DNA from 3 places in the Clostridium senegalense genome. Region 2 is predicted to be linked to each of the others. Evidence: riboswitches for the same ligand, from Rfam matches in the RefSeq annotation. Region 2 holds a riboswitch; each other region holds the start of a gene.
The links. A riboswitch is a leader RNA that binds a small molecule or an ion and turns the genes downstream of it on or off. The one in region 2 is predicted to bind cobalamin.
Positions count from the first base shown of each region.

Region 1: it holds a riboswitch for cobalamin, as region 2 does, so the genes downstream of both, hemA (glutamyl-tRNA reductase) here and KQI36_RS14815 (ABC transporter substrate-binding protein) in region 2, are expected to answer to the same signal.
Region 3: it holds a riboswitch for cobalamin, as region 2 does, so the genes downstream of both, KQI36_RS16240 (ABC transporter substrate-binding protein) here and KQI36_RS14815 (ABC transporter substrate-binding protein) in region 2, are expected to answer to the same signal.

Region 1 covers NZ_JAHLNC010000008.1:158,357-162,658, forward strand. Annotated here, with positions in the region: gene KQI36_RS13810 (GNAT family N-acetyltransferase) at 1-189, opposite strand, end outside; gene KQI36_RS13815 (hypothetical protein) at 456-1,457, opposite strand; cobalamin riboswitch at 1,700-1,875, shown strand; gene hemA (glutamyl-tRNA reductase) at 2,136-3,359, shown strand; gene hemL (glutamate-1-semialdehyde 2,1-aminomutase) at 3,394-4,302, shown strand, end outside.
Region 2 covers NZ_JAHLNC010000009.1:152,165-156,466, reverse strand. Annotated here, with positions in the region: gene KQI36_RS14820 (sodium-translocating pyrophosphatase) at 1-1,418, opposite strand, end outside; cobalamin riboswitch at 1,687-1,888, shown strand; gene KQI36_RS14815 (ABC transporter substrate-binding protein) at 2,127-3,134, shown strand; gene KQI36_RS14810 (FecCD family ABC transporter permease) at 3,151-4,197, shown strand; gene KQI36_RS14805 (ABC transporter ATP-binding protein) at 4,199-4,302, shown strand, end outside.
Region 3 covers NZ_JAHLNC010000013.1:24,657-28,958, reverse strand. Annotated here, with positions in the region: gene KQI36_RS16245 (FecCD family ABC transporter permease) at 1-242, opposite strand, end outside; gene KQI36_RS16240 (ABC transporter substrate-binding protein) at 272-1,720, opposite strand; cobalamin riboswitch at 1,855-2,026, opposite strand; gene KQI36_RS16235 (S8 family peptidase) at 2,285-3,994, opposite strand; gene KQI36_RS16230 (S8 family peptidase) at 3,995-4,302, opposite strand, start outside.

The DNA.
Region 1 (4,302 bases), on a different contig from region 2:
ATTCTTGCCATTTCCAGGGTCAACCATTCTTTTGTACCAATTTTCCCATTTATATTCACTATAATGAATTGCGCCTCCTACATCTCTCATTGTATCTTCATCACTCCAAAGTTTTTTTATATAATCAATTTCTTCAAAGTCAGGCTTTCTTATATAAACTAAATTACCTCTTTTTATAAATTTATCCATAAGAATGTCCCCCTTATTTATTTTTTTAAGATGATATATTAATACTATATATAATTTTAAGAACTATATATAAATAGCTTTTCTTATAAATGAATGCATTTTCTATATATCACCCAAAACCTATGATATTAACTAATATCATTCTTTTATATATTATAACTTATTTATATATTATCAAACTTTTCATTTTAACGCTAATATTTTAAATATTTTTAATTTTAAACATAAAACAAAAAAATTTAAAGGGCTTTCGCCCTTTAAAAAAATTACTGTTTCGTTTCATTTTCTTTTATAAAATCATCTAAACTTTTTTCTTCTTTATCTTTTATAAGCAAAGCAATAGTTTCCTTCATCACTTTGTCTTTCTCTTCTTCTGTGTTCTCATTATCAATTGGTAATTTTTCTATATATAATTCATATTCCCATATATTAGGATTTTTTTCATCTTTTTCTGTAACTTTATAAAAATCTTTTTCCTTATACTTAATTTCTTCTATGACTATATTTTTTTCATCTTTAATCCAATTTAATTTATTTATTTTTTCTAAAGATCCACTAATCTCTTTTCTATTTTTTAAATACTCAATTTTATTTTTTTCAATATTTTCTTTTTCCTTTAATAAATCAGAATCATCTTTATTTAGTAAAAAACCTTTTTCTAGTTCAACTAAAGCATTTTCTATATCACCTAAAGATAATAATTCATTACATTTCTTTAATGACCATTCTTTAGATTTAGCACTCATTTTTTCAGCCATAGTTTGAGCTTCATTATACTGTTTATAATTTGAAGTTACTTTTTCAAACTCCTCTTTTGCTTTTACAAAGTCTTTCTTATCATAAGCTTCTAATCCATTTTTATAATGATTATAATCCTCCACATAAGATTGCATTTTAGTATACTCTTCTTTGACTTTTTCTGACTTTTCAGAATAAAATTCAAAATAGCTTAACTCTTTACTAGCATCATCAATATGACTATTTTCAATAGAATCGTTTTCTAAATTATATTTGAATGCATCTAATTGGTCTAATATGTATACATCAACTTTCTCCTTATGAGATTGTTTTTTTATATCAATATAAATACCATGTGCACTTTCTTCATTTCTTTCTGTAAAATATTTTTTGAAATCGTTAAAGTTCTTTATAAATTCCTTCTCATTATAGTAGATTTGTCCTATAAATATAATTGCAATAATTAATAATATTGTTAAAGCAATAGACGTTTTTGATTGCTTCTTTAGCTTTTCCTTAAAAAAATCCATATATATCCTCCTAATTAATACATATATTAACATTTTATATTCTTTTACTATCAAATTAATCCTATATTATTATAATGATATATTATTCAATTGTAAAATTAGCTAATTTTACAATTCATCTTAATAGTCTTTATTTTTTAATTATACATGTTTTTTTCTTGATTTGTCGTAATTTTGTATTTTTTTTAATTATAATCTTTCAAAATTGTTTTTATTGTGTTATAATTTGCTTGTACAATTTTAAATTTAATACTTTTTATGGTACTTTTAATAGTTTAATAGGGAAAGTGGTGTAAGCCCACTACAGCCCCCGCTACTGTAACGGAGACGAATTTTAACCACTGAAGCTTTGTGCTTTGGGAAGGTAAAAGGAGATTGACCCGTAAGTCAGGAGACCTGCCGTAAATCTAATCACAAACCTTCGGGCGGAAGGAAAGTGTTGTTTATATAAGATATTTATGTATTTTTTTGATTATAAACTCACTTTTGTGAGTTTTTTTATTGCCTATATTTAGGTAAATATAAAACTTTAGTACAATATAATAAAATTTAATATAGTAATATTAAATAATAATTAATATATTTACACATTTACTTTATTTATAAGTATATAATACTAAAGTATTGTTATTTTAAAACTTAAATATTTTGTTCTTGTAATTAGGAGATGGTTTATACATGGTTAGGTTAATAGGGTTAAATAAAGATGTAACTTTAGATGTTCGTAGTAGATTTAGTATTAATTCTTCAGATTTAGAGAGTAACTTATTAAAACTTAAAAGTTTTCTTGATGAAGTTATTATAATCTCTACTTGTAATAGAACAGAAGTATATTTTTCTTCTCAAGAAAATAATAATGATTTATTAGTTAAAAAAATTTTTTTAACTTTAAATTGGGATATTAATGATATGAAATATACTTTTATTTCTACAGGAGAAAATGCTGTAAGGCATATCATGGAATTATGTTGTGGATTTCATTCTAAGATATTAGGGGAAGATCAAATATTAGGTCAAGTTAAAGATGGATACTTTAAGTCTTTAGAGCTTAATGTTATAAAAGGTCCACTTGAAAGATTATTTATTAATGCCATTGGATGTGGAAAAGAATTCAAAACAGAAACTATGCTTTACAAAATTCCTGTTTCTTCTTCTTCCATTGCAATAAAAGAAGCTATAAATAAGCAAAAACGTATTTTTATGATTATAGGTTTTGGCGATGTAGGTAAATTATGTTTTAAAAACTTACTTGTCAATGATAATAATTTTGATAAGTTATATATAGCTTGTAGGGATATAGAAAAAGTTAAAAATGATGACTTAATTAAAAATTCTAATGATAAAGTTGAGATAATTCATGTAAACGATAAAAATAAATACTTACATAAAATTGACGTACTTATAAGTTGTACTTCGTCAAAGAATTTTATAATTGAAAAAAATGATGTTGAGGACATAGAAAATCTTTTAATTTTTGATTTAGCTGTACCTAGAGATGTTTGTAGTTCTATAGATAATTTACTTAATATAACTGTTTATGACATAGATAAAATTCATACTATAGATGCTGAAAATAAAAAATTAAGAAAAACTTTAATGGAAGAACATTATTACATAGTAAAAAAATACATGTATGAGTATTTAGAATGGGTTAAGCTTAGATCCCTATCTCCTCATATTATGAAAATGATAAAAAAAAGCAACATAATATATAGCACCAGATTTAAAACATACACTCAAAAAAAATTTACAAAGGATAATGATAAGTTAGTGGAAACACTTATCAAAAGTACTAGCAATGCATACGTTAATAGGGCTATTGAAGTTTTAAAAGAAGAAACTTTAAATGGTAAAGGCAAAGAAGCATTATCAATTATTGAAAAGATTTTTTGCGATATTTAATAAACATTGCATATAACTTAAGGAGGTTTTATTTATGAATTTAGAAAAAAGTAATCAAATTTTTAAAGAATCAGAAAAGTACATACCTGGCGGTGTAAATAGTCCTGTTAGAGCATTAAAAGATATGGGAATTACCCCTCCAGTAATTAAAAGTGGTAATGGCGCAACAATAACTGATGAAGATGGAAATACATATATTGATTTTATTGGTGCTTGGGGACCTATGATTCTTGGTCATAACGATGAAGATATAGTTAATTCTATAAAAACATGTTGTAGTGAATCTATAGCTTTTGGTGCACCAACTAACTTAGAATTAAAGCTTGCAAAACATCTATGTGAAACACTAGACAATATAGATTTAATAAGAATGGTTAATTCCGGAACAGAAGCCACTATGAGCGCTGTTAAATTAGCACGTGGCTATACTGGAAAAAATAAAATCATAAAATTTGCTGGATGTTATCATGGTCATTTTGATGGATTCCTTGTAAGTGCAGGTTCTGGCGTTATGACTGAAGGTATACCTGGAAGTGCAGGAGTTCCTCAAGAAAGTATAAAAAATACATTAATAGCTAATTACAACAGTATTGAAAGTATAACAGAAATTTTCAAAAAGTATGGACACGATATAGCTGGGGTTATTATAGAACCTGTTGCTGGAAATATGGGTGTTATAAAAGCATCTAATGAGTTTATGAAAAAACTTGAAAGTCTTTGTAAAGAATATGGAGCACTTTTAATTTTTGATGAAGTTATGTGTGGATTCAGAGTTGCATATAAAGGTGCGCAAACATTATTTGATGTAACTCCTGATATAGTTTGCTATGCAAAAATAATGGGTGGTGGACTTCCATGTGGTGCTTATGGTGGAAAAAGAGAGATAATGGAAAAACTATCACCAGTAGGTCCTGTTTATCAAGCTGGAACTATGTCTGGAAAT
Region 2 (4,302 bases):
GCATAAGATGCAAATAAAGCTAATGCTGTTAGTGCTGCCGAACCAATAGCAAAACCTTTACCAATTGCTGCAGTAGTATTTCCAACTGAATCTAATTTATCAGTAATCTCTCTAACTTCCTTTGGCATATCAGCCATTTGTGCAATTCCACCAGCATTATCTGCAATTGGACCATATGCATCTACAGAAATGACCATACCTGATGTTGCAAGCATTCCTACTGCAGCTAACGCAATTCCATATAAACCTAAACTTGCATCTTTTGAACCACCTATTAAGAAATATGATAGTAATACTCCTAATGCAATTATCAAAATAGGTACAACTGTAGATTTCATTCCAATAGCAAGACCAGAAATTATATTTGTAGCTGCTCCTGTTTGAGACTCCTGTGCAATAATTTTTACTGGTTTATAATTATCTGATGTGTAATACTCTGTAATTTTACCTATGAAAACCCCAACTAATATTCCCACTAAAACAGATATAAATGGTTTTATAGTATTTAAAATAGTTTTGCTTAAAATCAACGAAAATATTATCATAAGTACTACAGATACATATAGTCCTAAATTCAATGTTTTCTGTGGATCTTTTCCTTTAGAATATCTAACTATAAATATAGCAATTATTGACGCTATTATACCAGCAACAGACACATATATTGGAAACATAACAGCATTTTTTCCTAGTGATACACTTGCTGCGACTCCAAGAGTTAATGCAGATATTAAAGAACCAACATAGGATTCAAAAAGATCTGCTCCCATTCCTGCTATATCACCTACATTATCCCCTACATTATCAGCTATAACAGCAGGATTTCTTGGGTCATCTTCCGGGATTCCAACTTCTACCTTTCCAACAAGGTCAGCACCTACATCTGCGGCTTTAGTATATATTCCTCCACCTACACGTGCAAAAAGAGCTATTGATGATGCACCTAATCCAAAACCTGTAATATATTCTATTTCTAAGTTGAAAATTAAAGATAACATTGCAATACCTAAAACTCCAAGTCCTACAACAGAAAGTCCCATAACTGTTCCCCCAGAAAAAGCTATGGATAAAGCATCTTCTTTTCCTTTAGTAGCAGCTTGTGCAGTTCGTACATTAGCTTTTACTCCTACTTTCATACCTGCATATCCAGCAGCAATTGAAAATATTGCACCTAATATAAAACTTATAGATGTTTTTATATGAAGAAATACTGCAATAGCAATAGCTACTACTAATATAAATATCCCCAAATATCTATATTCCTTCTTCAAAAATGCCATTGCACCTTCACTTATATGGCCTGCAATCTCCTGCATTTTTTTATTTCCCACTTCTTTTTTTGAAATTTCTTTTGATATAAACATTGCAAAAAGTAAAGTTAACACTGATACTATTATTGCAAAAAATAAAAAAGACATAAAATACCCCCTTTAAGTATCATTTTTCCGTAAAACTATTACTAATAGATTTCATAGTAACTATTACTATTTTCTATAAGTATATATTCTTCTTTTTAAAGTTTTCCCCTTTAACATTTATATAAACTTTTTGTAAACTTTTACACTAAATGTAATTACATTTTATAACATATTTTTCAAGATTAAGTTTAAATTTTCTGAATATTATCTTTTTCTATTTATTATGTTATAATCGTGTGGAGCTAATTGCTAAATTATTTTTAAAATTGAATATTTTTAACTTTTTGGTTTAAATGTGATTAATTTCAATTTATTAAAAGGGAAAAGAGTTTAAATCTCTTACGGTCCAGCCACTGTAATGAAGAGCAAATTTTTATTATACCACTGCAAATTATAAATTTAAGTTTGTGGGAAGGTGAACATTTGTGATGAATCTAAGTCAGGAGACCTGCCAATAAGTTCTAAAGTTGCTTACTAGGATAGGTTAATTTTAATTAAATTTAATACATTACATAATTAGTTGTATGTTTTAAAGTTATTTATTACAGTATCTTATTCTAGGATACTGTTTTTTGTTATAGATTTATTATAATTATTAAATTAAATAATAAAACAAATTTAAAATATTTTTATTATTCTAATTATTGCGTTTATAAATATTAAAATATTTATATATATTAATAAAAAGATTACTTAGGGGGATTTTTTATGAGAAAACAAAAAATTTATTCATTAATTCTAGCAGTATCACTAACTGCATCAATTCTTTCAGGCTGTGGTAATACAAATAAAGCTTCAAAAGAAGTTTCTTCAAATTCTGCTTCTGAGCAAAAAAATTATAAAGAAGTTACTGTAAACAATGATTTACCTTCTGGTAAAGAAGATGAAACTTTTTCTACTGCACCAAAAAAAGCTGTTACACTAAGTGGCTTTACAACAGAAATGCTACTTGCATTAGGGCTTGAGGATTCTATAGCAGGATATTCATTTCAAGACAACGAAGTACTACCTGAATATAAAGACGCACACTCCAAACTTAACAAATTGTCTGATTTAATGCCATCTAAAGAAACATTATTAGGTGTTGAACCTGATTTCATAACTGGATGGATGTCTACCTTTACTGAAAATAATTTTAATAATAAATTTTGCAAAGAAAACAATGTGAAAATTTATGTTCCAAAATGTGAAAGTCCTAATGCAACAATGGAAACTGTCTATGAAGACTTTACTAACCTTGGAAAAATATTTAATGTAGAAAAAAATTCAGAAGATGTTATATCTAAAATGAAAAAGGATATTGAAGCTATATCTTCTAAAATACCAAAAGATACAAAACCTGTTAAAGCATTTGTATATGATTCTGGCACAGATAGTCCTTTTACTGCATGTAACGGTTTGCCTACAGATTTAATAAAGCTTGCTGGTGGTGAAAATATATTTAAAGATGGAGAAAAACCTTGGGCTAAAGTAACTTGGGAAGAAGTTGTTAAACAAAACCCTGAGCAAATAATAGTAATGCAATATAATGCAGCTGATGATGTTGAAGAAAAAATAAACTTTTTAAAAAATCATGATGCATTAAAAGATGTAGATGCTATAAAAAACAATAAAATATTTGTATTAGAGCTTTCAGAAGTAGTTGCTGGTGTTAGAAATCCTGGTGCTATAAAAGCTATGGCGGAAAATTTCCATCCTGAAATATTCAAAAAATAAATTGGAGCGTTTTAAAATGAAAAAATTTAAAATAAACATATATATTATCTACACAGCATTAATATTATTTTTAGTATTTTCTATAATAGTTGCTATTAATGTTGGTTCAGTAGATGTGAGCAGTTCTGAACTTTTCAAAATTATAATTAATAAAACATCTGGAAATGATGTCTTTGATAAAACATGGTCCAATTCTGTAGAAAATATAATTTGGCAGTTAAGATTACCGCGAACTCTTCTTGCTGGAATTGTTGGTGCCGGTCTTGCTCTTTCTGGAGTATTAATGCAGGCTTTAACAAAAAATGTTCTTGCTGATCCATATATACTTGGTATTTCATCCGGTGCATCTACCGGTGCAGTTATAAGTATATTACTTGGAAGTAGTTTAGCTATACCTTTTATGTCTATCCATATAGGTGCATTCATAGGTGCATTATTTTCTTCAATATTAGTATTTGTACTTTCAAGTAAAAAAGGTAAATTTTCATCTTCAAGTTTAGTTCTAACAGGGGTTGCTGTGGCATCAGTATTCTCTGCAATAACAAATTTTATTATATTTAAAGCAGAAGATGTAAGAAAATTATATTCAGTTATGTTTTGGATGACCGGGTCTCTTGCTGGATCTAAATGGGATGATGTGCCTTTAGCATTTTTAGTGCTTATAATTTCATCTATTATATCTTTAGTTATTCATAAAACTCTTGATGCAATGCTTCTAGGCGAAGATGCTGCTATAACTTTAGGTGTTAATATTAAACTTTTTAAAAAAATAATAATTGTAACAAGTACATTACTTACTGGAATTATGGTTTCTTTAAGTGGAATTATAGGCTTTGTTGGTCTTATTATTCCTCATATTTGCAGAACAATTGCAGGTTCTGTACATAAAAAGCTTATTCCTTTAACAGTTCTTTTAGGTTCACTATTTTTAATATGGTCTGATATATTGGGTAGAATGATAGGTTCAACTGAGGAACTTCCTATAGGTGTTGTTACCGCAATCATCGGTGCTCCATTCTTCCTATGGTTATTAAGAAAAAGTAAGTATTCTTTTGGAGGTTAAAATGACTAAGCTACATGTTAAGAATTTAAATTATAAACACATATTAAAAGATATAAATCTTGAAATATCTAAGGGAGATTTTGTAGGAATCATAGGTCCAAATGG
Region 3 (4,302 bases), on a different contig from region 2:
GAACAAGCTAATGCTGATCCTCCTATTACTGTAGCTAATGCCCTTGGAAATCTAATATTCCAAACTATATCATAAAAAGGGTCATCTATAACATATTTATTAAATAAAATATTACCTACATTTAAAGCTCCTATTTTTACAGATCCAAAACAAATACAAAAAGTTAATGTTAAAAATAGTGCTACTATTAATACAGAAAAAATAATTGTATATTTAACTCTAGATTTCTTTATAAATTCCATATTTCTCTCCAATATTAGTTTTAAATTCTTTATTCTTTATAATTAACATAGTGTTTTATATCTTCACCTATAGAACCTGGATGGAATATTTCCATTAAATCTATAATAAGTTCATCTGTTTTGTCTATTGATTGATAGTAATCTGGAGCAAAACACCAAACTTTTTTATTTTTAACTACATCAAGTTTCTCAAGGATAGGAGCTTGTTCAATAACATTTTTCAATGTCGGTGTATAGTTTGTAGTAGAAGAATACATAAATATATCTGCATCATTAGCCTTTGCATATAACTCTTCTATGCTTATGTTCCCGCTTCCTATTCCATCATCTTTAAACATATATTCTCCGCCAGCCATTTCTATCATCTTTGCAACATATGAATCACCTTTAGGTATATATACTTTTCCTTTACTTATTGTTGCCCATACAATTTTAGGCTTATCTTTTCCCTCTATATTTTTGCTTGCGGCCTTAACTTTTTCTATAGCTTCATTAAATTGCTTTTCTGATTCTTCCTCTTTATCATAAAATGCACTCATTAATTTAGCCCATTCCATTCTTCCGTAAGGATTTTCTTCTAAATATTCATTATCAACTACATAATTTATATTCAGTTCCTTTAGCTTTTCAATAAGCTTTTGTTGTCCTGATGGCCCAGTATACACAACTGCCAGATCCGGTTTTATCATAGATATTTTCTCATAATCTGGTGAATCTCCTCTTCCAACAAACTCTATATCACCCTTTTCCATTCCATTTTTTATCTCATCTATGCTCCAATTTTTAGCTTCTGTAGTTACAGCTTTAACACTATTAAGAGCACCTATTGATCTTAATAAGCATGCTTGAGTTGTAGAACCTAGTAAAACATTATCTATTGGAGTATTAATTACTATTTCATTTTTATATTCTTTTGGAACTTCTTTTCCTTGTGGAACTAAAATCAAAGTTCTATTTTCTCCATCAGTTATTTTTTTAATGCCACCTTTCAAATACTTAACACTAAAAGCCTTTGTATACTCTAATGGCATTTCTGTTTTTATGTTTAATTCTTTGTTTTCTTTATTATATGTAAATCTAGCATCTACAGCTTCATTAAGAAAGTCCATTATAACGTATACATCATCATTTTCTTTTTTTATTTTATCCTTTAGATTTATAACTGTAGAATTTATTTTTGCTTCATCATTTTCTAAATTTATAGTTATAACATCTTCTTTATTTTTAACTGTTACTGTATTTTTTTCTAATAAAAACTCTCCTTTTAAATAATTAGTAGTATCTTTTAAAGATACATATACTTTTTCATCTTCTAATTTTGTTTTAACTTTACTTTCACTTTTTTGATTATCTACAACTACATTAGATGTTGTAGATGCTGAATTCAAACTAGAGCAACCAGCAAATCCTACGCTTATTACTGTACATAATGTAATACTTAATATTGTCTTTGTAATTTTTTTGTTTAATCTTAACATTTTTTCCCCCTAAAAACTTATTTATATAATTTTAAATAAAAAAACCTCTGAAAAACAGAGGTTATATATCCAATAAAAATAAACATTAAAATAATATTTATTATTTTTTACACACCCAATTTCCCTCCGAAATCTATGACATAATATATTAGGCAGGTCTCCTGACTCACGGCTTAACCTTAATCATCCTTCCCAGTATTACCAGTGGATTTGATTTCGTATCCGTATACAGTAGCGGGGGCTGTAGTGGATTTTCACCACTTTCCCTATTATACCTATAAAGGTACCCAACATACACACTATTAAATTTTTTATTTCAAGCACTTTCATTATATTCTTAAATTTTACATTTTTCAAGCTATTTTTCATTTTTTTCTTAAATATACCATGTTTTCATTAAAAAATTTTAATTATTTTACAGTTTTTATATTTAATAAATAATAAATTTCATTTATTACTTTATATTTTTACAGTATAATTATATAACCATAATATTGAGAAATTAAAAAACTATAGATTATCCTCTAACTTTCGTATTTTTTATAATTTTCATCCTAATAACTTTTATATCATATTTTCAAATATAAGAGGTATATTTAATATACCATACCCCCATTGTGGGTTAGGATAACTATCTCCTTTTCGTTTAACCGTTCCTCTAGCAAGATATGTTTTTAAAGTTTGATTATGCATATAAGTATCATTTCCTTCAACAATACCCCATTGAAAAAGCATAGCACAAGCTCCTGCAGTTATAGCCGCTGATACACTTGTTCCATTTACAATATCTACTTTATTATTTAAACCTACTGTTAATGCATTAACTCCCCCTGCCGCTACATCTATTATGCTTACATAGGAATCTACAAAGCCCATTCCTGAATATTTTAAAGCGTTATTATTATTTTGATCATATGCTGCAGTAGTAATCATACCTAAAGCATTACTTGGATTGGTTATTGTACCATAAGGGTCAGCTAAACTAAATTTAGTTTCTCCAATAGTTATTCCTTTTTGAGGTATCCATGCATTATATTTTCCACTTAATATAACATCCCCTGTAAGATTAAATTTCCATATACCTGGTTGAAGGTCATAAAATCTAATTCTTATTAATTCATCTCCAGTATTCTCTTCAGGCAAATAATAATTAATTTTTACGGAAGTTTTTTCAAATATAAATTTATAAGAAATAGTTGTATTAATTAATGGGTTAATAATTCCAGTATTTTCTCCAGATGGAGATATAATTTCTAAAGACATTATATTAGCCAAATCAATCCAGAATTCTACCCATAATTGATTTTGTTTTGAGTCCACTTCTAGTTCCACAACTTCAGTTTTTCCATATTGTACAATACCAGATGTGTGAGTTCCATTTCCTCTTTCATTTCCTGTGCCTGAAACCATTGCGATACTACTATTTAAACATATTAATTCTATAAATTGTTCTAATATTCCTGGTTTTTTATGATTTCCTAAGTTAGTACCTAATGGAAAATATATAACCATAGGTTTGTTACTTTCTAAAGCATAATTATATAAAAACTCTAATGCTACAAAAATAGATGTTATATTAAAAACAGGTATATCAACATTAAATTGCTTTTTATATGAAATATCTTCTATTAATTTTACAATAACAAAATTACACTCTGGAACGACACCTTTTAAATTTGGATTTTTACCAGTTCCTCCAATTATTCCAGTCATATTAGTTCCATGACCTATTTTATCCTTACTTGGTACTATATCATAAGGTGATTTTCCTTCTCTATTAGCATTTATAGCACTTTGAATTTGTTTTTTTTCATATAAAGTACCAAAAGGTACTTTCTTATTAGGCTGACTTTCAAATATTGTTTGATCAAAAATACACTCTATTCTTGTTTTCCCACTTGAATCCATAAACTCTTCATTCAAATAATCGATACCTGTATCAATAATTGCTAAATTAACCCCATTACCAGTCAAACTTAAAGGAAGAGTTAATTGTAACACTCTAGCTTGAGCTGCATCTACAGGTGCTACTGCTTGAAGTGTATACATATCAGCTGGTTTAATATAAACAATAGTTGAATTTTCTTCTTGAATATTATTAAAATCTAAATTACTTAATATAGATACTATTGCATACTTGCTATTAATTATAGTAAGATAGACATCTTCATATTTGGATAACTCTTCTTCTACTTTGCCTTGATATTGCACAATATAATGATTATAATTTACATCTTTAAAAATTTTTTCTGGGGTAGTATTATTTTTTTCCATTTAATCCTCCCTAAATTCCTGTGGCATTCTTATGAATAAATCACCAATATTATACTGTAAAATGTTATTTTTCATACTTCTATAATTTCCTTTATACAATCGTCCAATTATATTAAATATACCTAATAAATCTAATGCACCATAACCAATATCTCTATTAGGAAATTTATATATTGGATTTTTATAAGCTCCATATATTAAATAACTTTTAACCTTAGTTGAATACATAGTAGTATCATTTCCATTAACAATCCCCCATTGTAATAGTAATGCACACGCTCCTGCTATTATTGAAGTAGCTGCTGAGC